3 regions of the Enterococcus sp. LJL90 genome follow, and region 3 is predicted to be linked to each of the others. Evidence: riboswitches for the same ligand, from Rfam matches in the RefSeq annotation. Region 3 holds a riboswitch; each other region holds the start of a gene.
What was found. A riboswitch is a leader RNA that binds a small molecule or an ion and turns the genes downstream of it on or off. The one in region 3 is predicted to bind thiamine pyrophosphate.
Positions count from the first base shown of each region.

Region 1: it holds a riboswitch for thiamine pyrophosphate, as region 3 does, so the genes downstream of both, thiT (energy-coupled thiamine transporter ThiT) here and thiW (energy coupling factor transporter S component ThiW) in region 3, are expected to answer to the same signal.
Region 2: it holds a riboswitch for thiamine pyrophosphate, as region 3 does, so the genes downstream of both, tenA (thiaminase II) here and thiW (energy coupling factor transporter S component ThiW) in region 3, are expected to answer to the same signal.

Region 1 is NZ_JBXPBQ010000001.1:172,635-183,547, forward strand. Features, by position in the region: gene AC1Z3S_RS00800 (BglG family transcription antiterminator) at 1-712, opposite strand, end outside; gene AC1Z3S_RS00805 (PTS cellobiose transporter subunit IIB) at 725-1,042, opposite strand; gene AC1Z3S_RS00810 (helix-turn-helix transcriptional regulator) at 1,406-2,197, shown strand; gene AC1Z3S_RS00815 (helix-turn-helix domain-containing protein) at 2,783-3,460, shown strand; gene thiT (energy-coupled thiamine transporter ThiT) at 3,847-4,449, opposite strand; TPP riboswitch at 4,494-4,594, opposite strand; gene AC1Z3S_RS00825 (hypothetical protein) at 4,646-5,428, opposite strand; gene AC1Z3S_RS00830 (class A sortase) at 5,768-6,532, shown strand; gene AC1Z3S_RS00835 (patatin-like phospholipase family protein) at 6,578-8,272, shown strand; gene AC1Z3S_RS00840 (YdbC family protein) at 8,242-8,463, shown strand; gene AC1Z3S_RS00845 (YicC/YloC family endoribonuclease) at 8,482-9,363, shown strand; gene AC1Z3S_RS00850 (hypothetical protein) at 9,390-9,674, shown strand; gene gmk (guanylate kinase) at 9,783-10,397, shown strand; gene rpoZ (DNA-directed RNA polymerase subunit omega) at 10,403-10,705, shown strand.
Region 2 is NZ_JBXPBQ010000001.1:931,870-942,782, reverse strand. Features, by position in the region: gene AC1Z3S_RS04305 (DUF72 domain-containing protein) at 14-847, opposite strand; gene AC1Z3S_RS04300 (asparaginase) at 933-1,895, shown strand; gene AC1Z3S_RS04295 (acyl-ACP thioesterase domain-containing protein) at 2,000-2,740, opposite strand; gene AC1Z3S_RS04290 (hypothetical protein) at 3,007-3,267, shown strand; TPP riboswitch at 3,489-3,590, shown strand; gene tenA (thiaminase II) at 3,669-4,340, shown strand; gene AC1Z3S_RS04280 (MIP/aquaporin family protein) at 4,417-5,067, opposite strand; gene AC1Z3S_RS04275 (GNAT family N-acetyltransferase) at 5,265-5,675, opposite strand; gene AC1Z3S_RS04270 (C1 family peptidase) at 6,069-7,397, opposite strand; gene AC1Z3S_RS04265 (hypothetical protein) at 7,595-8,023, opposite strand; gene AC1Z3S_RS04260 (TetR/AcrR family transcriptional regulator) at 8,325-8,963, opposite strand; gene AC1Z3S_RS04255 (ABC transporter permease) at 8,968-10,569, opposite strand; gene AC1Z3S_RS04250 (ABC transporter ATP-binding protein) at 10,562-10,913, opposite strand, start outside.
Region 3 is NZ_JBXPBQ010000001.1:314,632-325,544, forward strand. Features, by position in the region: gene AC1Z3S_RS01420 (cytochrome ubiquinol oxidase subunit I) at 65-1,540, shown strand; gene cydB (cytochrome d ubiquinol oxidase subunit II) at 1,537-2,556, shown strand; gene AC1Z3S_RS01430 (hypothetical protein) at 2,681-2,890, shown strand; gene AC1Z3S_RS01435 (dihydrofolate reductase family protein) at 3,129-3,653, shown strand; gene AC1Z3S_RS01440 (HIRAN domain-containing protein) at 3,761-4,108, shown strand; gene AC1Z3S_RS01445 (VOC family protein) at 4,180-4,581, shown strand; TPP riboswitch at 4,632-4,720, shown strand; gene thiW (energy coupling factor transporter S component ThiW) at 4,987-5,475, shown strand; gene thiM (hydroxyethylthiazole kinase) at 5,456-6,301, shown strand; gene thiE (thiamine phosphate synthase) at 6,304-6,933, shown strand; gene thiD (bifunctional hydroxymethylpyrimidine kinase/phosphomethylpyrimidine kinase) at 6,934-7,767, shown strand; gene AC1Z3S_RS01470 (NADH-dependent flavin oxidoreductase) at 7,853-8,941, shown strand; gene rpsN (30S ribosomal protein S14) at 9,138-9,407, shown strand; gene AC1Z3S_RS01480 (YoaK family protein) at 9,589-10,290, opposite strand; gene AC1Z3S_RS01485 (aldo/keto reductase) at 10,726-10,913, shown strand, end outside.

The DNA of each region.
Region 1 (10,913 bases), 140 kb from region 3:
GATTTTGCAGCCGTTTAAGCGCTAAGGCGATATGCAACACCAAATTGTAAATGATAAAATCTGACAGTTTCAAATGGGCATCCCGACATTCATCCAAGACAATGATGACAATTTCTTCAACGCTGATGCCAGTTAATAGGTTTGTATAAGTGGAAAAATTATACATATTGTCATGCCAGCGTTTCATAAAAAAGTAATTCATCATAAAGCGCCGGAAATCTTGTTCCCGCCCCACCAAATAGAACCCGCGCTTTTCCTTAGATTTGAGTTGAATTGTGTAAGGTTTCAGCAATTTTTTTATCTCAACCAAGTCATTAGACAAAGTTGAATGGGAGACAAATAACTCTTCACTGAGGGAGTCCAAGGAGATTTCTTTTTCTTCAAAGAAAAGCTGACTCAAAATATAATATTGGCGGTCAAGGCTTTCACTGCTGTACCGCAACTCTGCTGTTGTCGGGAAATCAGTGACAATTCGTTTGTAAAATGCCTCGAATTCCTTCTCCTGCGTAACTAGCAGCTGATAACCGAGGCTTCTTTTTGCTTGGATTGAAGCAAGGCCTTTTTCTTCTAGCGACTGGCTGATATTGTGCAGATACTTTCGCACAGTCCGATCGGATAAAAAGAGTTGTGCTGCTAAATCTTGGCTAGTCTGGAAGGTATGTCGGTTTTGATACATCAGCTTCAAAACCTGCACTTCTTTTTTGGTTAACATGCTCATCAGTCCTTAAGCGAGGTTTGATTCAACGACTGCTGCCAGTTTTTCAATTGCCATGGGAATGGGAACATAAGCTTGCGGCGGAATATTAGTGATTGGCTTATTTTTGCCGTCCGCTGCCTTTTTCAAATTGTCAAAATACATCTTGGTTTGTGGACTGACCAAGTACAAATCATACTCATCTTGAGCAATCTTTGTGGCCCCTTGCGTTGCGGAAGTCGCATCCAGTTCAATCTCTTTCCCTTGTTCTTTGAAATAATCAGTTGCTTTCTTGGCGATGACGGATGAAGACATTCCGCCGGCGCAAATAATTAGTGCTTTTTTCATAGTGGTCCTCCTTAAGATAAATGAGTAAAATATTATTAAAGCACGAGACTAAAAAAATGTCTCATTAGATAGAAAAAGCATATCAGAAAGCGTTTTCTTTTAGTATGTAAAAATTTTCCGTTTCATTACGGAAGTTGTTTAGAAGGTACAAAAAATAGAGAAAGAAGTGACTAGCAGACTTCTTCAAAATTTTTAAATGATTTTCAAAGGAAGAAATCTACTTCTTCACAAGCAATTTGCGCTGTTCTTTGTGCTAGTTTATAGTTAAATCAAGAAAGCAACGTTTTGTTGCACAGCTCAAAAGCGACTGCAATGAATTTTTGCCCGAATAGTCCTTGAAAACTTGATTGGAGGCAGTTTAAGATGACAGTAACCATTGGTGAACAATTAAAAAAGATTCGCAGCGAACACAATTTAACCCAAGCAGAGGTTGCTGAAAAATTAAAAATCTCCCGCCAAACCCTTTCCAAATGGGAGCTGGATAAAAGCCAACCAGATTTGCACAGCCTTAGAATTTTGGCTGCATTTTACAAATTTTCAGTGGATGATTTGCTTGAGGTGGCAAAGGAGCGAAAGAGGATGCTACAACCATTAAGCGCAACGGACTTGCAGCAAAGATTGTTGACGGCATTTAATAAAGATGCCGTTCTAACGGAGGAAAAAGAGCAGTTCGTCCAACAGTTTTTTACCGATAAATTAACCGTTGAACCTGATTTTTTTGAAAATTTGTATTGGCTGCAAATTGTTCAAGAAGCGATTATCCCCGGTTATTTCGGCCCATATGTACCAGTAAACAATGGGGAAGCCCAGCAATTTCTGAAATTATTTCCCGTTTACAATTATCAAATATATTGGCTGAATGAGAAAGGCATCGGTTCTTTCTCAATTATGGAATGGCTGGCTGAGGCCAAATTGCATTTCTTTCCATTTACAGATATGAAATATCTTGTCTTCGGGAAAGCCTACAGCACTAAACTGACAGCCGGCAATCCATGGGCTTATAGTTACCGAACCAAACAAGGCAATTACGATTTTGTTCCAATTAAAAACCCTCAACAGGCTGAGGATTTTCAAACGATCATGGCAAGTTTGGATTCAGGTGGGGAGTATTTTAAAGTCCTAACTGAACAGCCTATCATAAAATATATCACCTGAAAACTGCTTGTAACTGAGCAGTTTTTTTCTATATATAAATAGAAGTTTTAGGATTTTGATTGGTTGACGGAAGAGATGAAAGGAAAAAATTTTACTTAGAACAGGACAGTGTGTCAACTAGTTACATAAAAAGAAAAATTTTTTCGATCATAAGATAATAAAAATTAGCGGCTGCAGTTTTAATAGAACTGGGAATTTGATTAAACGTTTCAGTATTTGCAATGGGAGAGGATTTCTTCCTCAAAAGGAAATACTTTTAACTTTTTAAATAGTTATCTTAGGAACTGCTTTTATTGCAGTTTTTCGTTGCTATAATCTGAGAGGGTACACAGAATATTTAAGGATGAAAATAATTGCAATTAATTATAAATATAGAAATATAAAAAAATATTACTTTAAAACGGCCAAATATAAATTGACACTTTATTGTAAAGCTTTTAAAATTATTAGTGAATCATATCAAAAATGATATTTCTTATTTTTGATAATTAGTCATAGATAAATAAAAATCGGTAGATGTTTGCTTTTTTTTAAAGTTTTGTAATAGCAAGGAGTAAAAAAGGTAAATTTTTAGGAGGTGTTGTGGTGGCACATATAGGGATTCTTACGAAGGATGTTTTATCAGAATCAGATTTTCAAAATAAACTTCAACTATTGGGATATGAAGTTTTTTGCTCGAAAGTCATGTTTGAGAGTATTTTGAAGAGACGAGGGCAGAAGTATTTGGATATTTTCACCATTATCATAATTAGTCAAACTATTTTTTTGGAAGAAGAAATCCAACCAATTATTGCTGCGACAAAGGCTGCAGATGCTGTTTTACTTCAGGTAACTGAGGAAAATACAGCGAAGAATACTGTTGAACATGAGGAATTTGGGGTTTTAAAAAGAATCAGAAAAAATATTTCTTTAATTGAGTTAAAAGATATCATGACGGAAGCTGAAACAACTTTAGCTGAGCGAATCTCAAAGCAAAGTATTGAGATTCGCCAAGAGAAATTTTTGGATAGCTTATCCAAAAATGAGCGGAAAGTATTTATTATTTTGTTTAATGCACAGGGCAGTTTTATTGATCGAGAACAGTTAAGTCAGCTAATTTGGCCTGGTGAAGTGACAAATTCACGGTTGGTCCAACTTTCACAGCTAATCGCCAAAATTCGCAAGAAATTGGTGGGGGCGGGATTTTCTAAAGACAGCTTGAGTACGAACTGGACAAAAGGGTACGCTATATCCAACAAGTTGCAATCCACCCGTGGGCTTTAGAGAGCTTAGACAAATGAAAGTGAGCCCGTATTTTATTAAGGAGAAAATATCGTCTCCTATGCGGATATCCCGGAAAACTATGCCTACGTAAAGGATCGGGAACAGGTCGAGGAAGAATTGACGGCAGGTTTAGAAAAATTGGCCACTGCTGCGGAGTATGTCAACTAAAAAATCGAAATTTATAATACTTTAGATGTGGCTGCTAAAAATGGTAATTTTGGTCAACTATTAACCGTTGAGCTAGGTCCAGAAGGAATTCCTGCACGAATAACAGCCCGAGTATATGACAATCGAACATAAAAAATCCCTGCTTTTATTGGCAAGCACTGCCCTCAAGAAATCAAAATTGTTGAGGGCAGTGCACCAAATTGAAAGCAAGGATTTTTTTACTTCTTCGCCGAAAAAACCTGCGGTGCAGTCTTCACCACAAACAATGAAGGAGCTACTGAAACCAACACGCCTAAAACAACTGCGATGTAGATGGCGTTCATTAAAAAGCTGGCGCCGTTTAGCGTGAAGGAATACCAGTAAGGGCTCATGCCTTCGGGTGCGTAAGCGCCCCAGACGAATACGCCTGCCCAAAAGTGCCAGAACCAGCGGGAAAAGGCTGCGACAATGCCGCCAATCACAACGTATGTGATGGCTTTTTTTGTTTTGTCAGCACTGATAGCCTGCTGTACTTGGCGGGCGAAAATGCCCGCCATGCCGGCAAAAGCAAAGGCGAAGGGATATTCAAAAATAATTTGTGGTACTGATACCATATATTTCAGTGCGTTGCCGGAGACGATGCTTAAAAGGCCCCAGACAAAGCCGGCTGTTAGGCCGGGGATTAAGCCGCGGCGATAAGAATACAAAACTAACGGGACCATTCCCAGTGATAAATCTAAACTAGCGTTTAATGATTGCAACGGAATAAAAGACAAGGCCATTGCCATGGCCGCCACCAATGTTCCTTCGACCCACACACGAATATCCATTTTTTTCGACATAAAAAACCTCTCCTTTGGTCTATGCAAAGAAGAGGTTGGACGTGTCGTCTGACCATTACAATTCCTACGCTCGAATAACCGAAACAGGTACGAGGGTTTAGAGTATTACTCAATCTCAGCCACAAGGGCTCCCCTTTGCAAAGTTGTATTTAATTATGCATTTACTTTATCACAGATAATATGCTTTAGCGAGTAATTAATTTGCATTTTGGTTGATTAAATAATTTAAATCGTCATTTTCAATGGCGATTTGCCAGCTTTTTTCATTGGCGTTGTAAGTAATCGAAGCTGCTAGCTGCTCACTTGCTTGGGCTGATTGTGACTTCCAGAAGCGATCTTCCACAACGTAAATGGGTATTTTAAATAATTGATTGGTGTATTCCGCCTTATCAAAGCTAAAGGAAATTCCCTCCTGAAAGAGGTGCTTCAAGGTTTTCAGCTGACTTGTTGGAATCGGCTCAACAGCGCTGCTGCGGCGAAAAATCGAGCGGCGTTCATTGACCCGCGGCTGTAAAATTGTCGTGATTTTTTTCGCCAAGACTTGGAAAAATTCATCTAAGTAGCGGTAATAGGTCTTGCTGAAGTAGCCGCTACCATCGAAGTAGACAAAATTATTTTGCATTTTATAAAAAAACGGCGAACGTAGCGGATGCTGTGTGTGACCGAGATACAATAATTCAGAAATTTCAATCGGTGTTAATTCCTTGAGCATCGTCACATCATTAAAATCAATCCACTTGTTTTGGCTGCTGGGTCCCCGCCGTTGCCATTGCTGGCCGTAATTGATGACGGCCTCGGTCCCTTTAATCATCTTCATACCGGTATGAGATTCAAATTCCCCCATAGTTGTCGCGGTATCTAATAATAATAAATTCTTAGGCTGGTGGGTGATGGCAGCAAAAAAGTCGCTGGCATAGATGCCCCGCGTTAAAACGGTGTTATTCAATGTGTCGATGTGGACACAAATATTGCTGTTCAATTAAACCCCTCCCCATCCTAGATTATGCTAATTCTATTTTACCTTGTTTTCATTAAATTAGGTATTTCTTTTCTTTTAAGATTTTGTTACAAAGGAGACAAAAGTCAACAGTATTCTATCATTAAGCTGACGATTTTGCGGAAGAATTGGCGGCGAATGAAAAAAGAAAATTAAATTTCAGTTTTTGTGAAGGAAATTTTTTTAGTTTTTCAAATTTTTCACAAGGCTGTGAGACTATTCCCTGACAAGCGCAGTTTTACGAAATCTTAAAGGAAATGTGGTAAAATACCAATAAGAAAACGTTGGTTGTCTTAAGGGCAATCGACAGGAGGAACGGTCATGAGTAAGAAAAAGAAAGCTTCGGCTAAACGGCCGCAGCCAACCCGCAAAAGGAAAAAACGCAATCCGGTGCTCCGCTGGCTGTCGAATATTTTTCTGCTGCTGTTGCTAGTTGCCGGCCTGGCGTTAGTTTTTAATGAGCAGATTAAAGATTTTTTAATGGCCCGCAATACCGAGCAATATTCAATTGGTAATTATACGCGGGACGATATCGTTGAAAATCAGGATGCCCAGGCGACCTTTGATTATGATCAGGTTTCCGCCATTAGCACGGAGGCGGTTATCCAAGACCAATTTTCAGATTCGGATTTTGCGGTCATCGGAGCGGTAGCAGTGCCTTCAGTGGGGATTAACCTGCCGATTTTTAAAGGGGTTGAGTACAATGCCCTCTTTTATGGGGCTGGCACCACCAAAGAAAATCAAGTGATGGGAGAAGGCAATTACGGGCTGGCCAGTCACCGTGCCGCCAATGCTGATTTATTATTCCGTCCTTTAACGAGAGTTTCTGAAGGTGAAATCATTTATCTGACTGACTTAGAAAATATTTATACCTATACTATTTACAATATTGAAATCGTGCAGCCGACCGATTCCTATGTCTTAGATGATGTTCCCGGAAGAACGATTGTCACGTTATTGACCTGTGGCGATGGCGCCGGCACCAATCGGTTAATCGTTCAAGGTGAGTTGGCATCAGTAACCCCGATTGCAGATGCTACATCAGATATGACGGCGGCCTTTGATATTAGTGCCAACACGTATTAGTTGCAGATTAATTAAAAAAGTAACTGCCAAATGAAGAGCTAGGAGATGGACATGAAGTTTTCGCCACTTTATCAATCAGAAGCCACTCAATGGAAAAATCGTTTAAATCAAGGCCAACTCGTTTGGCCTTTTTTTGGCAGCCACAGCGAAGCACGTCGTAAGCTTATAGCCCAGTCAGGAAAGTTGGCGGCTGTTGTGGAAACAGCCAGCTGCCATTTCTTTTTCTCTTATCAAAAAACAGCAGAGTCCTTGATTATTGATAATCTGCTAGTGCTCCGCTGCCGCTCGCAAAAACAATTGCTGAGAGTGGTAGAACAAGTTGCCCGCTCTTTTTTCAAAAAGACCTTGATAATAGATTTTTCTCAGCGGCAGGTGTCTTTCCAAGACGATATTTTTAAACAAGCGGGCTTTCAAGAGACCGCTGACGGTTTGAGCAAAAAACTCGTTTATAAAAATGCCTTAGTTTTTGGTGGCGGCGGTTCCCACGGCGCCTATCAAGTTGGTGTTTGGATGGCGCTGACGGAAAGCCATGTGCCGATTCAGATTTTGACGGGAGCTTCAGTAGGAGCCTTGAATGGGGCGCTATTTGCACAGGGGGATTTGGCCGCTGCCAAAACCCTGTGGCAAAGAATGTCGACGGATCATGTACTGGTGTTTCCGAAAGCTAGCGAGCAGTCGGAAAACTTGCCAAGTCTACTGAGTCAAATCGGTTCTTTGACGACATCGGCGATCAAAAATCGCGGCGTTTCGGCGGAGCCGCTGCGGAACATCTTGCTGGATTTATACGATGCTGAAAAAATGCGGGAGACAACAGTTGATTTTCAATTTGTAACGACGGCGATTGCTGGACTGCGGGAGACCCGCATCAGCTATCAGCCAGAGTTTCAAAAGGACTGGGTTTCTTGGCTGTTGGCCTCGGCTTCATTTTTTCCGGCGATGGCCCTCCAGGAAATTGACGGCAATTATTATATGGACGGCGGTTATCGCAACAATATTCCTGTTGACATTGCCTATCAAAAGGGAGCGACGGATTGTTTTGTGGTGGACATTAAAGGTCCGGGGCTGACAAAACCGGTGCGCCAACCAGAAGGCGTCAATCTTTTTACCCTGCATTCGCCTTGGAGTTTGGGTTCATTTTTACTTTTTTCACCGGAGCGATCCCAAAGTAATTTAACGTTAGGTTATTTAGAGACCCGCAAATGTTTAGGCAATTTGCAGGGCTTTTGGTACAGCTTTTTGCCTGAGGAGGATTTGGAAAAAGAGTGGCAGCAGTTTTATCAGGAATTTACGGCAGCTATCCCCGGTAAAAAAATGGAGCGCAAAGAATTTCTCGACCGTTTCAGCAAAATTTACGGTCAAAAAGTCGTCTGGGAAACAGTTGGCCGCTGTCTCTTGGAATCGGCGGCCCGTTACACAGCGGTAGCCCCGACAGAAATTTATGATTATGCTACAATGAAGGCAGCAATTTTGAATAATTTAGCAGGGCAGAAGGTTCAGCTATATCAAGAGTTGTCGATTACCGAGTGGCTGACCAAGTATTACCAAGCGGCGGCCTTTTCTGATGAGGAACAGGTAAACCGGTTATTATCGGCGGCCCGGCAAGTGTCAGATGAGACGATTATTCCCTTGATGACGCAAGCCTATCAGCGCAACCCTTTAATGGCATTTTTTGTTTGCTACTTAATTTATTTAAAGAGAGGATCACAACAATGGCAGAAGAGTTTTCCTATGAAATCTTAGAAGAAATCGCTGTCCTATCGGAAAATCCGAAGGGCTGGCGCAAAGAATTAAATTTAATCAGTTGGAATGGTCGCCCGGCAAAATTTGATTTGCGGGATTGGGCACCAGATCATGAAAAGATGGGTAAAGGCGTCACCTTATCTAATGAAGAATTTAAGGCGTTGCAAGCAGCTATTAAGGCGATGGATTAATAAGGAGGTCCATGGTTTATGAAAAGTATGACAGGTTTTGGTAAAGCCCTGCAAGCAGATCAGCATTATCAGTTGGATATTGAAATGAAGAGTGTCAATCACCGATTTTTAGATGTTCAGATTCGTTCGCCGAAGCAAGTCAACCCTTTTGAGCTTTCGATTCGCCAATTGGTGAAGGAGCAGATTCAAAGAGGGCGCATCGAAATTTATATCAATCTGCGGGAAGTTGGGGCTGGCAGCAAAGAAGTACAGGTTCAATGGGAGCTGTTGGATCAGTTGCTGCACCGCTTAGACAGCGGCTTAACGGATCGCCAGATTGAGACTAAAAATTTGGCGGCAGCCTTATTGCCAAGTTTAGTCACCCAAGAGGATTACATTAAAGTTGTGGAAACCAATCAAGCTGCAGAATTGGAAGAACTGCTGTTGGCGACAGTGCAAGCAGCAATTGCCAGCTTGGATCAAAGCCGCCAAAAAGAAGGCGTGGGTATTCAAAAGGTACTACAGCAATATCAACAGGATTTCACTGTGATTAAAGAGGATTTGGCTAGCTTTGTCAGCGAATTTGAAGCTGATTTTCGGCAGCGTTTTGAAACAAAGCTGAAAACTTGGCTGGAGGATCATGTAGCCGAAGACCGGCTTCTGACTGAAATGGCGCTGCTGCTTGAAAGAGGCGACATCCATGAGGAGTTGGACCGCTTGACCATCCATTTGGAAAGCTTATCAGATTTATTGACCAAGGCAGAGCCAGTCGGTCGAGAATTAGATTTTCTGATTCAAGAGATGAATCGGGAAGTCAACACGATTGGTTCCAAATCAAGCCCGATTGAAATTAAAAATCGGGTGGTGCAAATGAAAACTATTTTGGAAAAAATTCGCGAACAAGTCCAAAATGTTGAATAAAAATCAGAAATTCAGGAGGAACCAAAATGAAATACTATGATGTGACATTCCACCAAGCAAACGGCCAAAGTGTAGTCAAAAGAAGTATCCCTTCAGAGCTGCCGGATTTTGAAACCTGGCAGGACGCCTGTGCCAAAGTGACAGACAAGGAGCTACATATCTTAATCAATAACGGCACGCAAATTGTTTTAAATCGCAATTTTATCGTCCGCATTGACATTGATGAAGTGGCTGACCCAATCGATAAGGATATCAAACGCCATGACGAGATTATGGGAGTCGTGAATGCCCTTTCTAACATGGGCTTCTAATGGGATTCTAGCGATTTTTTCAATTTGAAAAGAAAACCTTGAAAAACCACTGGAAAAAGTGCAAAATAGATAAAACGAAAAAAGATTAGCCAATGAAAGGACGTCCTCATGACAGAGCGTGGATTATTAATAGTATTGTCTGGCCCCTCAGGAGTCGGCAAAGGAACAGTGCGCAAAGCGATTTTTGAAAGTGATGACAATGACTTTCAATATTCTATCTCAATGACTACGCGTCAAATGCGGGAGGGAGAAGTCGATGGCGTAGATTACTATTTCCGCAGTCGTGAAGAATTTGAAGCGATGATTGAAGCCGGTCAAATGCTGGAATATGCCGAATATGTCGGCAATTATTACGGCACGCCTTTAACTTATGTCAATCAAACTTTAGATGAAGGCAAGGATGTCTTTTTAGAAATTGAAGTCCAAGGGGCAGCACAGGTGAAGGAAAAAGTACCAGATGGTGTCTTTATCTTTTTAACCCCGCCGGATTTAGCCGAATTAAAATCACGGATTGTCAATCGTGGCACCGATGCCAGCGAAGTGATTGAAAAACGGATGGAAGTTGCCAAAGCCGAGATTGAGATGATGGCTTTGTACGACTATGCAGTGGTCAACGATCAAGTTGAACTGGCGGTTGCCAGAATTAAAGATATTATTGCCAGTGAGCATTTCCGTGTGAACCGGGTAATTGGCCGATATGTAAAAATGCTAAAGGAGATTTAAAAATTATGATGTTAAAACCTTCAATTGATTCACTTTTGGATCAAGTCAACTCAAAGTATTCCCTAGTGATTTTGGCTAGCAAACGGGCCCATGAATTAGATGCTGGTGCGCAGGCCACTGTCGACAATTTTGAATCTGTTAAAAGCGTTGGCCAAGCCTTGGAAGAAATTGATTCCGGCAATGTGGTCAGCGATCCAAATCCTGAATTAAAACGGGAACGCTTGAAGATGGAACAAGAAGCCCGTCAAGCGCAAAAAGATCGGGAACAAAAAGAATTAGAAGCGAAAATTCGCGACGAACAAAGATAAAGCAGGCAATAAATGAGGTTGTGACACAAGCAAAAGCAGAGGGATATTTCCGAACCGTTCCTAGTTATACTGGGAAGTATTGTAAATTTGTGACAAGGACCAATTGGGATTTAGGCGACAGGCATTGCCTGTCTGTTTCCCTATGGACCACTGGACAAAAGCAATCAGGGTTGAAATTTCATCTGGCGAAGTCTTGTGGCGCAACCTC
Region 2 (10,913 bases), 620 kb from region 3:
TTCATATTCCCGCTTAAAATAAATCCAGTTGCTTAGGATTTAAACCTTGATAATCCAAACCCAATTCCTTCACCATCATCAAAGCATTGCCGGCTGCATGACCGCCGGAATTATTATTGAAAATGACAGCCACTTCCCGACTGGCCTTAGCCGTTTGTTGAATTGAGGCTGCTAATTGTTTAATCTCTGCCCCATTATAATCATACAAGGTGCGTTTTTGCTGCCAATCAGCGCCATTTTCCTGCCAACCGGGAGCATTGCGGCCATGAAAACGAAACATCGTAAATTCTGGATTGGTTACAAAGTCATCAAAAGGCACGCTGCGATTGGCCACCTGCGGCTCATCAATAATGACCAACGAAAATTGATTTTCCTGCATAAACTTTCGCATGGAGTTTAAAACATTTTCCTGATACCAACTTTCAGAACGAAACTCAATGGCTAAGGGCACATTCGGTAAAAGATGTCGCAGCTTTTGCAGATAGGCCACATTTTCTGAAGTGCAGTCAAAAAAACTGGGAAACTGACAGAGAAAGCAAAAGAGCTGCTTACTGTCAATTAAGGGCTTCAATGCTGTCAGATATGCTTCTGCCATCGCTTCTTCAGAAGAAAAATACTTATCCTCACGATTTTGTTTGGTTAGACCGCCATACATCTTGATAATAAAACGAAAACTCGGCGGCACCTGTGTCAGCCAATTAGCAACCGTCGTCTCCTTAGGAATTGCATAATAAGCCGTATCTAACTCCACTAGCGGTAAATGGCCAGCATATTCAAAGAGACTAGCTTTGGGTTTCCCAGTTAAGTTAATGTGTTCATCAAAACGGGTAAGGCCGATTCTAATCAATTTTATCTGCTCCTCTTGTTTTGTTATTCATATAGTATACAATAAGCAAAGAATGACATGCAAAAAAATTTCCTGAGGTGATGGTATGAAAATTTTAGCGCTGCACACCGGCGGCACAATCGCAATGAAAGAAAATGCAGCAGGCAAAGTAGCACCTGATGCCGGCAATCCCTTATTGACCTCTGCACCAAACTTACCAGCAGGCGTTGACTTAGTCGTAGAAGAAATTTTTAATGTTCCTTCTCCCCATATTACGCCTGAGCATATGCTTTTATTAAAAAATCGAATTCAACGGGCTGAAACTGAAAATTTCAGTGGTGTGGTGATTACCCACGGTACCGATACTTTAGAAGAAACAGCTTATTTTTTAGATACAACCATCGGCGGCCTCATGCCGATTGCAATCACAGGAGCCATGCGTTCCAGCAATGAAATCGGCAGCGACGGCTTGTATAATTTTGAGTCGGCCATTCGGGTGGCCGCTTGCCCAGAGGCTCAAGGCAAAGGTGTCCTCGTGGTGATGAATGATGAAATTCACACCGCCCGCTACGTAACCAAAACCCACACCACTAATGTAGCAACTTTTCGCACGCCAACATTAGGACCAATCGGCATCATCACCAAACTCCATATTCGTTTTATGCAGGAACTGACTGGCAGTGACCGCATCGATATCCAAGCGGTCAACGGGCTGATTCCCATCGTCAAAGGTTACGCGGGAATGCATGGAGATTTGATTGAAGCCCTCTCCGAATCTGCAATCGACGGCTTAGTCATTGAAGGCTTAGGCGCTGGCAATCTACCTCCGCAAACTTTACCGGCCCTCAAAAAATTATTGGCTAAAAAAGTGCCCGTTGTGCTCGTTTCCCGTTGCTTTAACGGCATCGTTGAACCGATTTATGATTATCAAGGTGGCGGTCAAGAGCTGCAGCAATTAGGTGTCATCTTTTGCAATGGCATCAACAGCCAAAAGGCCCGCTTAAAATTATTGATTGCCATTAATAGCCAGTTGCTGGCCGCTGAACGGCAAGAGTTTTTGGAGGAATAGTAAAAAAACTTCAAAAAATTGTGAAAGTCGTGAAACGAAAAGCTAGCCTAACTAGCTGGCTTTTCAAAAGTCACTTCAAGATACAATTTTCTGAAGTTTTTTATTTATTTTATTGGCTCCCAAATAAAATTCGCTTCACAGCAAAGCTCGGTCCCCAGCCGAATTTCATGGCGGGTCAAAAGCTGTCCTTCTTTTTCAACAACTTCCACTAAGCTGTCCACCGTCGCACCATATTCAACCTCTTTATCAAAACGAATGTTGACGCTCAACGGCCGGTGCTCGACTAAAAATTGGTAGTCCAGTGCGTTAATCATCCAATTGAAATAAATTGAATTGTTGACATGATGATTGCTGTCAATATCGTAAAAACGGACCCGAAACGGTAGCGTCTTTCCTGTCTCCACCTTTTCAATTGCTGGAAATCGGCGAATTGATTTTACTTTGGTACTTTCATAAGGGGCAATGACCTCATCCGGCACACTGGTCACTTTGCGGGCTGCCATGTCCATCAAGACAAACACCGACTCAATTGCCACGAGCTCATTGCCAGCTGCATCATGAAACCAAAAGCTGCGATAACAGAAAAATTTATTGTATTCTTTGGCCTCCGTAGTAACTTGGCAAACTTCGCCGACTGTCGGCATTCTTGTGATAGCAATTTGATAATTGGTAATTACCCAACCTAAGCCCAGCTGATGGATATATTCATTCCCTCGATTAAACAACGCACTCTGATCTTCTGAAACCTTCACGGCAACACTTAAGAGTGCTGGAAAGGTCATCTGCTGATTGACATCACATTCATAAAAGGTTACTTCATGCTCTTTTGTATATTTTTTAGCCACAAACCTGCCTCCTCTTTCCTAATCGCAAATTTTGCGACAAAACTAAAGCTTCAATTCATTTTAGCAAATCTAGGAAACTATCAAAAGAAAATCCGAAAAAAAAATCGCTTTTACACCTATTTTTGAAAGGATTTCAAAGTTAGTGCTAGTTAAATCCCGGCTGTTCGCTTTTTGCCAACTGCAAAATCTTTTTTTCACTGTTGAAGCAGATTGTTTCGATAAATATGATTTGTTTGCTATTCTTTTACAAGGAGAGGAGGGAGAAAATGATTTTCTTGCATATTGTATTAGGAATTATTGCCTTTGCTGCATCCGTTAGCCTTGTAGTTGGTTTCCGTGATGTGATGGATCAGTTAAACGGCTTGCAAAAATTTGGTATTATCGGCTCTTTTATCGGAATTATCGGTTCCGCAGTGTTAGGCTTTATGTCTGCCAAAGTGGATATCAGCTTAATTTTCTTAACGTTAGCATTATTAGCAGTCTTCACGATTGTTTTATTTAAGAAAAAAGCACCAAAACAAGATTAATTTTTGCACTTATTTTATAAACTGCTAGCAAACAGTTGGCTTATCTTGAGAAACCTTTTCTAATTTTTTCACTTTATCGACCTTCAAAGATTGGTAAAGTTTCAAAAATTTTAAAACGGCTTTTCTCCAGATAACCACCGCAGCTAGTGGTTTATTTTTTTGCTTATTCTTGACTTCAATCTGACATCTGTTAGCATACTACTTAGCAAGACAAATAAAAAAATTTCTACTAGGGGCGCCTGCGGGCTGAGATAAACAAAAGTTTAGCACCCTTAGAACCTGAACTGGTTAGGACCAGCGGAGGGAAGTAGAGTTTAAGCAAGCTGAGGGTCTATCTGTAGCTGACTTAAACATACCATCCTGCGTCACGTCTTTAGAAGGACTTGAGGAGGATTTTTTTTATGAGAGTTACTGAAGAATTGCGCTTGGCAACAGAAGAAAGTTGGCAAAAAAGTTTACATCATCCTTTTGTAAAAGGAATTGTTCAAGGTGATTTGCTTCTGGAAAAGTTTAAATTTTATATTTTGCAGGACATTTATTATCTTAAGCATTACGGCAAAATCCATGCTATTGCTGCTTCACAAGCCGAGGATTTTGCTCTGACAGCCGTCTTGGCCGAAAAAGCCAAGCTGACTGCTGAAGCTGAGTTAACTGTCCATCAGGAGCACGCAGAAATTTTGAATATCAGTCAACAGGAAATTCAAGAATTGAAACCAGCTCCTACGGCTTATGCTTATACCTCGCACCTTTATCGTGCCAGCATGAGTGGCAGTTTGGCCCACACGATTGCGGCAATTCTCCCGTGTTATTGGTTGTATGCAGATATTGGTAAGACCTATGTCACAGCGCAGCCGGCACCAAAAATTTATCAGAATTGGCTGGCGACCTATGCCAGTGATTGGTTCCAAACCTCAACACAGGAAATGATTGACTTAATGGATGAATTGGCTGCTGACTTAACTAACCAGCAAAAAGCCAAAATTAAAGAGGATTTTATTCTTTCCAAAGAATACGAACTAGCTTTTTGGGAGATGGCCTTCACCGGCGAAACTTGGTTATCAGAAAAAAGCTGAAATTAATTAAAAAAGTGCCCACAAAAGTCAGTTTTGAATGCTAACTTTTGTGGGCACTTCTCGTTGGTTAAATTTTTTATTCTTCACTGCCCATTGCTTTACCTGCAAAAGCTGCCAGTGCTCCACCGACTAATGGAGCTAGTAAAAAGACCCAGTAATGACTGAGAGCCGTACCACCGGCGAACAATGCTGGTCCTAAGCTTCTTGCGGGATTTAAAGAGCCGCCAGTTAAATTCAAGGCCACAATAATTAAGAAGGCCAAGACTAAACCAATCGCAATTGGTGCCATTTGCGCATTACCAAATTGTTTGCTGGTGACCATTAAGATAACAAAAATAAATAAGAAGGTAATGATTACTTCCACCAAGAAAGCCATTCCTGCACTGATTTTTGAAAAATCATTTTGCCCGTATTGACCACTGTCTAAACCTAGGGCTGAAATAAAGATGGATAACACACCAGAAGCAGCGATTGCTCCTAAAGCTTGCGCAACAATATAAATTAGACCATCTTTGACTGACAATCTCTTATTAATCATCATTGCCATTGAGACCGCCGGATTAAAATTCCCACCGGAAACGCCGCCTACCGCATAGGCCATAATCGTGATGGCTAAACCAAAGCTCAAGCCAATTGCTAAAGTATCGCCTTGGGCAATCACAACTGTGCCGGTTCCTAAAAACACCAACATAAAAGTTCCTAAAAATTCTGCAAAATACTTTCTCATCGCTTCCACACCTTTTCTTAAACTGAAATAATTGCAGAGTTAATATAACACAAGTTTTAGAAAAAATTAAAGGATAAGCCTTTGCGAAAGCGTTTTAAATTATCTTTAAAATAGTAATTAAAAGCGAACGTTTTCTTTTTCTGTTTCTTTTAAATAAATGAGAAAATATAACATTTTTTTTGATAAACAAAAAATACTTAGCAGGTCAAGACCATAATAATTTCTCCATTGTCCGGATCAATTTGATGTGTATTCACAAAACCAGTCGCTTCATAAAATTGAAAAATTTTTTTATTTTCCCGATGAACGCTTAAAAGAATCTGAGTTACAGACCAATTTTGTTGCAAGTAATCAAGTAATTTTTTCATAAATCTTTGGCCGTAACCCTGATGCTGAAATTTTTGATCAATCATCAAGCGGTCAAGCCAAATTGTCTTCGTTTTTTCATCAAAAGCCCCCACCATCGCAAAGCCGACAATGATTTCATCATCTTGCAGAGCTAGAGGAAGCCAATTTAGCGATTTGTCATAAGCCGCTTCTAATAAAGAGTCTTTATTTGTTTCAATATAATTTTTTTGGTCAGTTGTTACTGACAAATTTGCTACCACACGCCAATTTTCCTCGGTAATTTCTTTTAGATATAGGATAAAAAACACTCCAATCTGAATTTATAAAACAGTTTTTATTTAAAGATAGCACAAGTTTGTCTTGGAAATGAAGTGTTAAGTTAGTTTGCTAATTTTATTGCTCAACACCAAAAAAAATTCTGAAAACGGCGAACTAAGCAAACGAAAATCCGGCCAATTGAAACGGAAATCATCGGCCCTTGTAATCTAAGTCAAAATGCAAGTTCATTTTTCCAAAGGACTCTGAAACAATATTTGTCGTTGATTTCAATTTTTAATAAAAAATTAGACCTGCTAAAGCTCCAAATGAGTTTTAACAGGTCTATCATTTTATAAATTTGGCCCTTTTTCTTTAACTAGGGTTCAAAAACCTTATTACGCTAACGCTCCCATTGGATCCCATGGAGCCAAAACAGTTGGTTTGGCATCAAAGGCTGCCAATTGCTCGTCAGATAAAAATTCTCGACGGACAACGATTTGATACGTGTATTCATCCATCCAGGCATCGCTCATTACGAAGAAGCCTTTGTCGCCGACTTTTTCACCCCAGCTATTTTCAACTTTCCATTTAGTTGATCGGCCGTCAACGATGTCAACTCCAGTCAAGACCATTGCATGGGTCATCAAACTTTCACCATAATCCAAACGGTCCGCTTTGGTCATCGTAAAGCTAGTGTCAAAAAGACTATTCATGTCATAGGCATCTAATGCCATGATACCAGTATCACGTTTTGAAGATTGACCGACATCGCAACCAAACCAAACGGATTCCCCTTGTTCCAATTGGGCAATCGCTAGCTTTTTAAAGGTGCTCATATCAACGTTCAGATATTTTACAGCTTTAGCACCGACCACATTGCCGAGCATTTCTACTGTATAAGATTTGTTGTAAGGCTTATCGGCAGTTGGTGCATTGATGATGCTGACATATTGATCCAAATCAACGCCAACATATTTATCATAAAAACTCTTCGGTGTTAAGCCGCGATCTAAATAATAATTTTTATCGGCATCTCGGTATTCAAAGTCGAAGGTTTCCGGTGGTGTGCCTAAAGAAATTGCCAAGAAATTATAAACGCCCTCTAGCATTTTTTCTTTGGTGGCTTGGATTTCTTCACTAGAGGCACCATCAGCCACTAATGTCCGCAAGGCAACGGCATCTTTGCGTAATAATTTATTTAAATAGTTGTTCAAATCCCGTGAGCTTGAACTATTTTTGCTTTCCGGCATAGCAGCTTTCGGCACGACGCCGTATTTTTGGAATAAGGCCACAATCATATCCCATTGGCCGCCATCTTGTTGGGGAGTTGCCAGTAAAAAGGCAACCTTGCGACTAGTTAATTCTTCTTTAGCAGTTGCTAAAATATTTTCATAGAAGTAATTCGCCTTTTCATATTTATCCCAAAAGAAAGTGTAGTTTTGCGATAACTCAAAATCTTTTAAGTCAAAGCTATTGATCATTTTGTGGCGGAAAGTATTCAATGCCGCAAACATCCAGCAGCGGCCAGATTGCATTTGATTGGCAACTTTACCCGTTGCTAAATCTGTTGAAAATACCGGCACGTTATTGACGTTGCCTTCTAAAGTTTCTCCGCTAGCACTGATTCCATTTTTGACGACAGCTCTTTGTAGGGCAGTTTGTTTGTCATTTTTGGCAAACGCAGCAGCGAAGCCAGCTGTTAATTCTTTTTTAATTTCTGACATCTTTTCCATTCCTCTCAATTTTCGTGAACTACTGATTGCCAGTCTTTACCGGATTTTTTCGATAGCGTCTGGCTTCATACCATTTCATCTTACTCTTTGCGCTGATAGATTTCAATCATTAACTGCACACAAAAAGGCAGAAAAAACTGCGGTTAACAGTTTCTCTGCCTTAATGGGTAAATACTTTCGATAATGCCTTACTCAATATATTCAGACTCATCTAAAGCCTTCATTAACAGTCCTAAACGGATAATACCAATTTTATTTTCATCAGACGCATATTTGCGGGCATTTTTTAAGGTGAGGGTTTTAATCTTCCGTTCTTCTTCCTCTGCCTCATCAATTCTTAATTCCACATTGTTTAAAGCGTCGCAAATTTCATCCTTCGTATAGAAAACCGTATCATGGGTCCGAATTTTTTGACGTTTGGCTTCCTTAGTTAAAGTAAAAGCCAATTTTAAGCGCATATTTGTTAAATCCTTCAATGGGCCTTGGGCTTCGGTTGTGCGGTAGCTGCGAATCTCCTGTTGATTAACGCCAGTGTGGCGGGCAATTTCATTGCTGCTAACATCTGATTCTAATAGACGTTTGACTAAAGTTGGATTGACTACAAATGATTCTCTCATAACTTTTTACCTCCTTTTTCTTTATACTTTTATTTTACTCAGATTGAATGAAAGTATTAGTTTTTTGATTGTCAGACAGATTTTATCATAAAAAAGAAATATAAAAAGATAACAAAATAAAAAAACAGCTATCTTTTCAGACACCAGAAAAATCGTTATGAAATAAGGAATTCAAAACAACTTTATCTAAAATTTCTGCTTTTAATAACACGCCTCTAGGATAACATCACGACTTTTCTATTTTTTTATTGTCTCTGAAAAAAAAGAAAACCGCTCCCATGAAAATTGGGAGCAGTTTTACCTAGTCTTCAGGCATAAAACCATATTGTAAAATCATTAATTCGCGACGCAAGCGCTGAATAACCGGCGCTAAATCTTCAACAGTTCTCCATTCAGGGTGCAGAGCCAATTCTTTTTGAATTCGCTGGGTTTCAGCACTTAAAATTAAATTCAACAAATCATTGACCTCTTCTCGACTGATTCCTTCCTTCAAAGGAAGCTTAGCGGTTAAAGGCTCCACCAAGGTCAGACTTGTTGAAACGTCAGCTGCTAGTCGTTCAGTCAATGCTAGCTTCAGCGACTCAGGTAAGCTGTTCATCTCCCCATAAGCCCGCATTAAAAATTGAAATTGAATTGGAAAATCCAGCTGCAATTGGATTTTATAGGTCGTAGATTCTACCACCATCTCAATTAAATCATTGGCCTTTTGCCAAACGGATAAATCTAAATTGTCATAAAAAAAATGTGTGACATAATCATACGTTGCCAAATACAACTGACTTTTATTGCCAAAATAATGAAAGACTAAACCTTTTGAAACGCCAGCAGCTTTGGCTATGGCCTCTGTCTTGGTCTCTCTAAAACCTGCTTGACCAAATAGTTCGGCGCTCACCAAAAGCATGGCGGCTTCCTTTTCTGGATCTTTTTGGACTTCTGCCATCTCCTCACCCCTTATCCCTTTGATTGTAGCCAATTAGGCTAAGAACCAAACAACCTAGCACAGCTACTAATATTAAAAGAATTGGCATGAGGCTGAGCTCTTCAAAAGGCACATTGCCAATCCAGCCAAAAGGTGAAACATTATTTAAGTTGTCCGCTAAGTTTAGCAAAGGACCAAACAATTTGATTAATGCGCTGAGACCTAAGTACCCCCAGAAAATCAATTTAAATTTAGGCAGGCAGCCAACAATCACAAAGGCAATACTCAAAAAGAACAGCACCTCTGGTAAGCAGCCAGCCACAGTTTGCCAAAAATAACTTAGCGGGATTTTATTTTCTAGCGTAGCATTTCCTGAGAAAAAAGTTCCGCTGATAGTCGCCAAATAAACTAAGACAGCCTGCAAAGTGCCAACAAATAAATAACTCCCAATTAATTTAGTGCGGGAAGTTGCCGAAGCGGCGATTAAATCTAAATAGCCTTTATCTTCATCTTTGACTAAGCGAAAGACAATTAGCGCACCACTAATTGCGGCTAAAATGACATAAAACACACTGACAAAGCCGATAAAATTTAATAATAAATCTTGGTTTGCAGCATCGACTTGGCCGACGCCTAACAAAGCTTCATAAGTCGGATTGGTTTTGATAATGTCGCCTACAGTATTAAAAATCGAACCGTAAGCTGCCCCCAAAACAACACCGCCCACCAGCCAACCCAGCAGACTATTTCTTTCTAAACGAAGCACTAATGCCAGTGGAGAATTTAACCAGCGACTCGCCTTATCTCTCCCTTGGCGGCTTTCAATTAAGCCGCTGCCAATATCGCGATTTTTTACCAATTGCAGCGCTAATATCCCCATGACCGCTGCCAATAACAACATCAAAAACACTGGCAGCCAATTGTCTACTGTGTAAATTTTTGTTTTTTGCAGCCAGCCAAAAGGAGAAAGCCATGTAAATTTTGGATTGGCAATATCAGTCATCATGCGCATTAAATAAAATACGCCAAAAATTCCATAGCTGAGAAAATAACCACTGCGGGCATTATTGACGATTTGCGCCACGACTAGTGCAATAAAACCAAACATCACACCGACTGCCGCCAGCACGCAGCCCATTAAAATATCGCCAGCATTCGTGGCCCCATTTAAACGAGCTGCTAGCAAACTCAAATAAAAGAGCAGTCCCATGACAGCATTGATTAAAACAATTTCAACTCCCGTGGCTACCACTTGGGAAAGACGAGCCACTGAACGGGAGCGAACCATTTCCAACAGACCACTGTCCTCTTGCGCCCGTGTGTTGCCGATGGCCAGCGAAATATTCATGAACACAACGAACATCCCCATAAAGACTAACATTTCTGACGCAAAAACATTCGCCGTCGTGTAAGGGGGCTCAGCTGTAAATTCACCGAACATCGAGACCATTGCCGGCAATTTTAGCGTGGCAATAATCGCTTCGATATCTGTCTGAGTACCGAATAAAGTATTAAATTTTAATGCAGCCGCCGCAAAAAGGCCGCACAGCACCACAATCCACAGCTGATGGCGAAACCGATTTTGTTTAAGATTGATTTTTAAAAGATCCGTCACATGATTAAGCATCTGCGGACACCTCACCATAATAACGTAAAAATAAATCCTCTAAGGTTGGTGGTGTGGCGGTGATGACCAAGACCGCTTTACTACTAAGATAATTCATAATGCCGGTCATTTCTTCTTGATCAACTGAAAAAACAGCTTCTGTCTCAGTAGTATTATTGAAGCTGACTTTGTGAACACCTTTTTGCTCTGCTAGCTCTGTCATCGGTTCTTTAGTAGTCACAGTCACTTCCATACGAGTCAAATGGCGCATCTCCGCCAAGTCGCCGCTTTCGATAATTACCCCTTCGCGAATAATCGCAATTTTATCGCACATTTTTTCAACCTCAGATAAAATGTGGCTGGAT
Region 3 (10,913 bases):
TAAATTTGAAGATGGTAGTATTATTGAAGATGTAAAGAAAGCGTTTTTTCAAAAAAGGGGAAAGGTGGGAAGGTTTATGATTGGTTCGATGATGTTCGTGACGACGATGTCACGGATTCAATTTGCTATGACGGCGATTATGCATTTCTTTTTTGTGCCGACGACCATTGGGTTAATGGCGGCGACACTGATTTTTGAATTAATTTATGTATTTGGCAAAAAAGAAAACGAGCATTATGGCCGCCTAGCCTTGTTTTTTGCAAAGCTGTATTTTTTCAGTTTTGCGACAGGTGTTGTTACTGGTTTGATTATGGAGTTTCAATTTGGGATGAACTGGTCGGCATACGCTTACTTCTTCGGCGATGTCATTGGCGTTCCGTTAGCGTTGGAGGGGATTATGGCTTTCTTTATGGAATCCACGCTAATCGGACTATGGCGGTTTACTTGGGGGAAAATCAACAAGAAGCTCCACGTTTTATTTGCAGCACTGCTCTTATTTACCTCATTATTTTCAGTTGTTTGGATCATTATGATCAATGCGTTTATGCAAAATCCGGTTGGTTTTACGATGGAGGGGGGCCGCGCGCGCTTAGACAGCGTGCTGTCACTAGTCCAAAATCCGCAATACTGGCCAGAGGCACTTCACGTTTTAGGGGCCATTATGATTTTAGGCGGCCTCGTGGTCTGCGGCGTTTCGGCATGGCAGATTCTCAAAAAGCGTGACCGCAAAATTTTTAAAAAATCAATTCAAATCGGTGTCTTGATGTTTTTACCATTTGCGATTATCCAACAGCAGATGGGGGACAATCAAATTACTGCCAGCGGAGCGTTACAGGCGATGAAATTTGCTGCCGTTGAAGGCCGCTATGAAAACGAAGGCAGCGATACAACTGGCGCCCCGTGGGACATTGCCGCTTGGATTAATGAAAGTGAGCATACGTCCACCGGAATCGGAATTCCGGGGCTGGGAAGTTATTTTGGCAACGGAACCTTTGTCGGCGGAGCTGAAGGGATGAATGAGATTGCCAAAACATATCATGAAAAATATGATTCAGAGGTTGCGGCTTCTTACGATGGCGAGATGAGCTATTATCCGCCGGTAACACTGCTCTTTTGGTGTATGCGCTGGATGTTTTATTCCGGGTATTATTATGTTGTTTTGGGAACGGTGGGCTTATTATTACTGTATCGCAAGAAAAAATCAATCGAAGAACATCCGCGCCTGCTGAAGGCTTTTGGAGTCAGTATGTGGTTCCCTTATGTGACTATCGTCACCGGTTGGGTAGTTGCCGAAGTCGGCCGTTATCCGTTTGTCGTCTATGGAATATTTACCCAATTAGACGCCGTCTCGCCGGATATGACACCGGCTAAAATTATTACCTCGGTCACGCTGTTAGCCATCATGGATTTACTTTTACTCGGTACTGTGCTGACTATTACCCATCGCACGCTGAAAAAAGGTGCGCCGAATATTCACGGCAATTACGATCCTCCGGCAAGCCTAGAAAATAATTTTTTTGAGGGGGTCAGTAAATCATGAGTTCACCAACGAATTTACAATTTGCCTTATTTATTTTAGTCTCCATCGAGTTGACCATGTTTTTCATCTTAGGAGGAACAGATTTTGGCGCCGGCATGGCGACCTTCTTTGTCAAAGATAACGGCGACCGAGATGAAATCGTCCGCACCTCCGGACCAGTCTGGGGTGGCAATGAAACTTGGTTAGTGGCCGGCATGGCGTTAGTCTTTGGCGCTTTTCCCCATTGGTATGCGGCCTTGACCTCGGGCTTTTATCTGTTTTTCATTTTGCTGTTAGTCTTCTTTATGTTTAGAGGCGTGGCCTTTGATTATCGTAAAAAATGGCGTTCCAAAACTTATAATCGGCTGTGGGATTGGGGACTTTTCCTAGGCAGCTTAGTTCCGCCTTTTATCTTAGGCATTGTGTTTTCCAGCATTTTAAAAGGCGTGCCGATTCGCGATAATTTTATCTATATCACGATGGGGGATGTCTTCACTCCCTTCACGATTTGTTCTGCGCTGTTGTTAATGGCTGCCTGTCTACAAATCGGTTTAGCCCGTGTGATAAAAAAAGTTTCAGCGGAACTGCAGGCCTCACTAGGCAAAAAATTGCGGGTCGTTAATCTAATTTTTATTGTGCTTGCGGTGCTTGAAGTTATTCTTTTGGCAAATGCTACCAATGTTTTCAATACCCATTTTGCAGCGATTACCTTTTTAATTGTGGTTATAGTAGTTTGCAGCCTCAGCATGGCTTACTTACTGAGAACTAGCCAAAGGCATCAGCTGATTTTTTGGCTGGCGGTCGTTTGTATCGCCGCCTTTATGGGAATTATTTTCCAAGGTTTGTATCCCAATGTAATTGTGAACAGTGCCGGGCCCGCGCTGTCGATTATGGACGCTGCCAGTGGTCGGGAATCACAATTGTGGGTGGCAGTCGGATCAGCAGCAATGCTGCCACTGATGACAATTTTACAGATTACGGCCTATCATATGATTAATAAATATTATGACGTGCCTGATAGCGAAATAAATTATTAGGAGCACTTGTTCCGTTTTTCCAGTTTGTTGTAGTCCACTGTTTTGTAAAAGGAAAGACAGTTGGCTAGTAAACAATCTTATTAGAAGAAGTTGAATCACTTGAGATGAAATAGGAGGGGATAAGATGACACTTATAAAAAAATTATTGTGGATCATTGTTGCCTTGATTCCTTTAGCATGGGTTTTTTCTTGGCATCTATGGATTACGCCATTTTTCGGTGATACTGTCGGCCAATTGTCTCTAGTTGGCTTAGGATTATTTCTTTTGGGAGTGGGCGTGTACCGTACTGCCAAAGGATATGGTCGCCAAGATCCCGGTGAAGATCAGCCTTGAAGCTGAAACATAAAGACTACTTTAATTGGAAATTTTAAAGGTAAAAACTATGACTTTGATTGTAGCACTAACAACTTGCTGAATAGGTTCTTACTTGCAAAAAAAATTCGCAGGTAAAGAACTTGGTAAGTTCAGCAGCAGCTACTTTGTTGGTCATAGTTTTTTCTTGTGTTACGGTTCTTTTCCGATGATAATGGGTTTTAAATAGAAGAAACTTGACAGGAAAGGACAGAGCGCAATGGCAAAAGTAGCGTTTTACGGGGCCATCAGTTTAGATGGTTTTTTAGCAGACCAAAAGGACAGCCTGGAATGGTTGTTTGAGACCAATCAAGGCGGTGTCGAAACTTACAGCGCCTTTTACGAAAAAATTGGCTCGGCTGTGATGGGTCGCATCAGCTATCAGGAGACCAAAAAGATTCTAGCCGGCGAGCCGTTAAATCCCGGCAAGCAAAATTATGTGTTTTCCAACACTCTAACGGCTGACTTGCCCGATGCAATTGTGGTGAAGCAGGAGCCGGCTGCTTTTATTTCACAATTAAAAGCTCAAGAGGAAAAAATGATTTGGATCGTCGGCGGTGGTGGCCTCGTGACCGAGCTGATTCAAGCAGACTTGATTGATGAATGGTGGATTCAGATTACCCCGATTTTACTAGGCAAAGGCAAACGCCTTTTTGAAGAGGCGGACTATCAGCAACGTCTGAAGCTAGTAGATACGACAATCATGGGAGAATTTGTTGAGCTGCATTATCAGCGGGAAAAATAAAACTAAAAAGGTTGTAGGAATTTTTTTAAAATAGTCAGCTATTGCCGATGAATGCTACCGCTTCCGATAACTTTTGTTATAATAAAAGAAAAGGAGGCGCTTTTAAAATGATGAATGAATTCAAAAAAAGTGAACCAAGTCGCCATTTCAGCGACTTTCATTTGGCCGGCTTTGCCTATTGGGATGGGATTCATGTGGCAGAAGAGTTGAACTGGGGCAAGCCGGTAACCCTTCAGGCTGAACCGGACAATCCCCACGATCCTGAAGCTGTGGCGGTTTATTATCAAGATAAGAAAATTGGCTATGTACCTAGGGGCAAAAATCAAGTGCTCAGCCAGCTCTTATATTATGGCTACGGCGAAATGTTTGAAGCCTTTATTCAAGCTGTCAATAAAGACAGCCATCCTGAACGCCAATTTCGCGTTGTTGTGATGCTCAAGGATGGCCGGAAGTAAAAAATCAAAGCAGATATTTTTACAAAATGGCAGAAACTTGTGATACTGGTTTAAAAAAAGTAGGTGTTCTGATGAGTACAATGGTTTTTGTAAACTTTCCAGTGACAGATTTGACTCGTTCTATCAATTTTTACGAAGCACTAGGCTTTCGGCAAAATCGCGATTTTTCCAATGAGCATTCGGCGGCACTAGTCTGGGACGATAATTTTTGGATTATGCTGTTGACCCATGATTTTTACCAAGGTTTTATTCGGGATAAAAAGATTGCCAATCCCCACACCCACAGCGGATCGATGGTAGCCTTTGGTTTAGCTAGCGGTGATGCAGTCAAAAAATTTGCCGCAACCGCCAAAGCTAATGGCGGCGATTTCTATCATTTAGAGATGGGGATTCCCGAAGAACAGATGGTTCAACTGGAAGTGGAAGACCCTGATGGCAATTTGATGGAGCCGACTTGGATGGCTTTTTCATAAAGACTGGCTTTTCTTTAGCAGACTTGTGCTATACTAAAAACAATTAAATAAAGAAACATTTGGGGTGCACTATGCTGAGATTATACCCATTGAACCTGCCGCAGTTAAAACTGCCGAAGGGAAATGTCAATGACTGAATTTTTCAGAGGCTGTGACGCTAATCTGTTAACGGAGCCATTTTCAAGTATTCGTTGAGAATCTTTGAAAGTTGCGCTTTGTTGGACTATTGTCGCTGCCTCTTTTTTCTAGCCGCCATTTGTTTTCTAAGTGAATAGAAAATAAATGGCTTTTTGTTGTTGAACTAAAAATTTAAGCTAAGAAATAACTAAGACAGTTAAATCGGAAAATAAGGAGGAACAGATGACCCATTCGCAAAAAGTATTTCGCCTAGCTTTTTTAGGACTGATGATTGCGCTAGATGTCGTGTTATCACCACTGTTTCGCATCGAAGGGATGGCACCAATGTCCAGCGTTATGAATATTATCGCTGGTGTTTTGCTGGGACCATTTTTTGCAACGGTGATGGCGCTGGTCTGCGGCATCATTCGAATGACCTTATTAGGCATTCCGCCGTTAGCATTAACAGGGGCAGTTTTTGGAGCAGCCTTAGCAGGCATTGGCTTTCGTCTATTTCAAAAACCAATTGGAGCGATGCTGGGGGAAATTATCGGCACAGGTATTCTCGGTTCAGTTTTATCCTATCCAGTGATGGTTCTTTTTACTGGTAGTAGCCAAAGTCTTTATTGGTTTATTTATACACCAAGGTTTATCGGAGCAACGCTGATTGGTTCCGCCGTTGCGTGGCTTTTGCTGAAAAAAATCAGCCCGCTCCCTAGTTTCAAACGTGTTCAACAAATTTTTGGAGGGAAATCCCATGGAAAACTCAAGGCTTGAAGATTACACTAAAGCACTAGCAGAAATTTTTCCTTTGAAAAAAAGTCCTTTGGTGCAATGTATTACTAATGAAATCACCTGTGAGTCTGTCGCAAATGCCCTCTTATATATCGAGGCCAAGCCGGTGATGGCGGATGACCCGCGGGAGTTTGCTGATTTCTTTAAGCAAAATGATAGCTTGCTGCTGAATTTAGGACATTTATCGCCAGAACGGGAAGCCAATTTACTAGCCGCCGCTACTTTTGCTGAAAAAAAGGCGACGCCAATAGTCATTGATTTAGTCGGCGTTTCTGCTAGTCAGCTGCGCTACGATTTGGCTTGGCAACTGATGACGCACCAGCCGCAAATTGTGAAGGGCAATATATCTGAGCTGCGGCGCTTTTGTCAGTTAACCAGCCATGGGCGTGGCGTTGACGGCAGCCAATTGGATCAGGAAATGGCCGGTCTACAGGAATTAGCCGCTGCACTACAAAAAGTTGCGCAAGATTATCCTGAAACGATCTTTTTAGCAACCGGTGTGCAGGATGTATTGGTTAACAAAAATGAGTGCCTGCTTTTGAAAAATGGTGTCTGGCAGTTGGATAATTTTACCGGTACAGGAGACATTGTCGGTGCTTTAGCCGCTGCCTTTTTAGGCAGCGGGCAACGGACGATTGTGGCAGCGCTGGCCGCTGTGACCTATTTCAATTTATGCGGTGAAGTTGCCAGTCAAACATTGGGAACGCCAGAGGCTTTGGCTGATTTTCGCCAGGAGACCCTCAATCAATTGGCGCTGTTAAAGGAGCAGTCGCTCTGGTTTGAAAAGTTAAAGGGGAGTGTTTTATGAAGATGGAAAAATTACTGAAGCTTTATCTTGTGACAGGAGCATTTGATTTATCCGAGGAGCAATTTTTGTCGGTGATTACAGAGGCCTGTGAAAATGGCGTCACTTTAGTCCAACTGCGGGAAAAAACCTTAACCACCGGCGATTTTTTTAACTTAGCGGTCAAGGTGAAAAAAATTACCGACACCTATCAGATTCCTTTGATTATTAATGATCGGGTCGATATTTGTCTGGCTGTCGATGCCGCTGGTGTGCATATCGGCGATGATGAATTACCGGTATCGGTGACGCGACAATTAATCGGCGATAAAATTTTAGGGGTGTCGGCAAAGAGCGTGGCCCGGGCTAAAGAGGCGCAAGCCAGTGGAGCGGACTATCTGGGAGTTGGGGCGATGTTTCCCACGAAAACCAAAGACAGTCCTGTCACTCCATTAAATACTTTGAAGGATATCACAGCAACGGTTGCCATTCCGGTGGTAGCAATTGGCGGCATTAATGAAACAAATCTACAGACTTTCTCAGGCAGCGGGATTGCTGGTATCGCAGTGGTCAGTGAGATTATGAAGGCAGATACAGTCGCCGAAAAAGTCCGCAGCTTAAATCAAAAAATGAATGAATTATTGGAGGAGAAATAAATGCAAAATAAAACTCCGCAAGTCGTCACAATTGCCGGCAGTGATTCTGGGGGCGGCGCCGGTATTCAGGCGGATTTAAAAACGTTTCAAGCCCGTCATGCATTTGGCATGAGCATTATCGTGGCCTTGACTGCCCAAAATACTTACGGCGTCCAAGATAGCTTAGCGATTCCCAGCGCATTTATCGATGCTCAATTTGCATCTTTAGCCGCCGATTTTGCTATCAAAGCCTGTAAAACAGGAATGCTGGCAGACATTGAGCGGGTGGAAACCGTCGTTGAAAATTTGAAAAAATATGATTTTGGACCATTAATTGTTGATCCGGTGATGATTGCAAAGGGTGGTCATCCTTTATTGCAGGATGCGGCAGTGGCTGTTATCAAAGAAAAATTACTCCCGCTTGCGACAGTGGTCACGCCTAATTTACCGGAGGCCGAAGTGATCTTAGGCAGAGAAATTAAAACAGCCGCCGAGATGATTCAAGCGGCTAAAGATATTCAAGCAATAGGCGCTAAAAATGTAATCATCAAAGGCGGGCATAGTGCCGATCCACAGGCTGCCGATTTTATTTTATTGGCCAATCAAAAAGCATTTTGGCTGAAAACACCCCGAGTGGAAACTGAAAATACCCACGGGACCGGAGATACCTTCTCGGCCTGCATCGCCGCAGAATTAGCTAAAGGGACCGACTTAGAAACTGCAATCATTATTGCCAAAGAATTTATTCAAGGCGCAATTTCTGAGGGAATCTCAGTGGGACATGGTCACGGCCCAACCAACCATTGGGCCCAACCAAGTGAAGCGGTTGAATTTATAATAGAAGAAAATATGTAATCGACCTGACAATCAGCAGACTAAATTTTTGCTGATTGTTTTTTTTCATGCTAGATTTGTAGTATTCAAAAAAGGAGCGATTTGCATGACAAAAATTAATCAACCGGTGACACTGAAAAATGGCGTAATACTGCGCAATCCCTTGATGCTGGCCCCAATGACCACGCAAATGAGTTTTTTTAATGGGATAATCACGCAGGATGAAATTACGTATTATCAAAATCGTAGCCAAGCGATTGGAGCGGTCATCACTGGCGCTGCCAATGTGCAGGCAGTCGGCCAAGGCTGGGCTGGAGAACTTGGCGTCTACGATGATAAATTTATTCCCAATTTAACTAAACTAGCGACAGCGATTAAAGCCGGCGGGGCGAAAGCAATTTTGCAAATCTTTCACGGCGGCCGGATGTCGCCAAAAAATATTTTAAATGGTGCTGAACCGGTTTCAGCCAGTGCCGTAGCGGCCGAACGACCAGGCGCACCGACGCCACGGGCTTTGACCGGGGAAGAAGTTTTACAAGTGATTACCGATTTTAAGGCGGCTACCAAGCGGGCGGTGGCAGCCGGTTTTGACGGTGTCGAAATCCACGGCGCTAACACTTACTTGATTCAGCAATTTTTCTCTCCTCATTCTAATCGACGGGAAGATGAGTGGGGCGGCAGTCTAGTCAAAAGATTTCATTTTATTGATATCTTAGTCGATGAAATATTGGCGGCCGGTAAAGAAAAGTCAACCGATTTTATCGTTGGCTATCGCTTTTCTCCAGAAGAATATGAAACACCAGGCATTCGCATGGAGGATACTTTATATTTAGTTGACCAATTAGCAGAAAAAAATTTAGATTATCTCCATGTCTCTTTAAATGAATACCAACGTGTTTCTGTTCAAAAAGAATTTCAAGAAAAAAGTATTGTCGATTATCTACAGGAAAAAATTGCCGGTCGGGTGCCATTAGTAGCTGTTGGCGGCATTGAAGAAGCAGCTGACGTTGAAGCATTGTTGAACCATGCTGATTTAGCTGCGGTCGGACAGGCTTTGATTATTGATCCTGACTGGGGCGAAAAAGTTTTAACTCAACAGCCAGTTCATCGCGTAAGTGACTTGGATTCCGCTAACAGAACGCTGCGGGGCACTAGCCTCTGGGATTTTGTTAATACCATTCGTTTAGATAAATAAAATCTGCGAGTAACAATTTTTGACAAATTCCTAAAAAGCTGTTAAATTATTATAGTTCAAATCGTAATTATTTCGATTTGTTAAAGCGAATGAAATTTTCAGGCTTGGTTCAGAGGAACGTGGACTTAGGCTAAAAGGAAAAGTAGTTTGCAGGATAAAAAAATTTAACTTTTAAGAGGAAAAGAGGAGCACTGAGATGGCTAAAAAATCAAAAATTGCGAAAGCAGCAAAACAACGGGCATTGATTGCTCGTTATGCAGATCTCCGTCAAGAATTAAAGGCCAACAATGATTTAGATGGCCTGCGGAAATTACCAATAGATTCTAACCCTAATCGCTTGAAAAATCGTGACCTAATCGATGGTCGCCCCCGTGGTTATTACCGGAAATTTGGCATGTCACGGGTCAAGTTTAGAGAACTTGCCTTAAAGGGTCAAATCCCCGGCGTCAAGAAAGCTAGTTGGTAGATAAGTAAAATAAAAAAAGTTCAGCTAATTGTGGCTGAGCTTTTTTTGTTGCGCTAAAAATTAATTTTTGTTAACCAATTTTCAAATAGATTACAAAAAAATCCTGCTAGAAAATCGAAGTTCAAACTATTCTAGCAGGATTATTTAAATCGGTGATATTAACTATGATTGACTAGATTTTTCAAACCTTCGGCACAATATTCTTAAGCTTTTGGTTACTGCGGACTCTTAAGAGAATAAAGATGCCAATCAGCAACGTGACAGCTGCTAGTAACACGGCCTTTTCATTGAGAATTGGCACTAATAGGCTGGTGAAAACAGCACCTAAAAAGAAGCTGAGAATGATGACTAAAATATCGCAGCCTTTTTCTAGGGCTTTTTTATTTTTTTGCGTAATACCGTCGTAAAAACTTTCGGCTAAAGTGCGGATATTACCGGTCATCATCAAAGAAGTGAAGGGAGCACCTTTTAGTTTGCGAAATTCTTGTAATTGAATGGCAGCCGTAATTGAAATCAAGGCACTTGCTAGCCGGTCTGACAAAAATGGTGACAAAAAGGCCGTCAAAATAATCAAAATAATTTCAAAAACCATCAAACAAATTGGCCGTAGACTTTCGTCGTGATGTTCCGCATAACGTTGCTGAAACAGCCGGGTTAAAATAACCCCCAGCATAAATGCAAATAACGGAATTAGGTAGTGAACTAAATCTGCAAAATTACTATTTAAAATATGAATGCCCATTAAAATTAAATTGCCGGTCTGTAAACCGGCAAAAACTTCGCCGTGGACCAAATACGTATACGCATCTAAAATGCCCGCAGTTACCGCTAAGAGGGCACCAATTTTTAAGGTTTCGTGGGGTGAAACATCTTTGTTCATCATGATTACCTGCCTTTTCCTTCGCTATTATACTCTGGGAGAAATCATTTTGAAAGTTTTCTTACCTTCTTTCCTCAAAAAAGTTAGCCAACTAGATTTTTATGGATTTTGACGGGCGCTTTGATGAATCAAGAAAAACTTCTCTAACAGGTTTGTCTCGAACCCATGCTTGATAATTTTAATTGAGAAAATCGCAGAAATTGAATCTCAAAGGATATCTGCTAAAATTAAACTAACAGAGATGGTGTCAGGTTTTATTGTTCGACGAGCTTTTGAATCAGATTGTTTTGTGATTGAACAGGAACTAATCGCAATTTCACAACACTAGTATCCTTCGCCAGATGAGCATCTGGAAATCTTAATTCGTCTTTATTTTTAACCTAAGCGACACTCTCAAAATGGATTCGCAAACTAACTTGCAAGGAGGAATTATTGACAATGGAAATGTATCAATTGAATGATGGCTTTGACTTACCAAAGGTTGGTTTTGGGACTTATCGCTTAAATGGAACAGCCGGGGCCCGCAGGATTGAATCGGCTTTAAGCGTTGGCTATCGCTTAATCGATAGTGCCTTCAATTATGAAAACGAAGGGATTGTCGGTCAGGCAATCAAAAACAGCAGTGT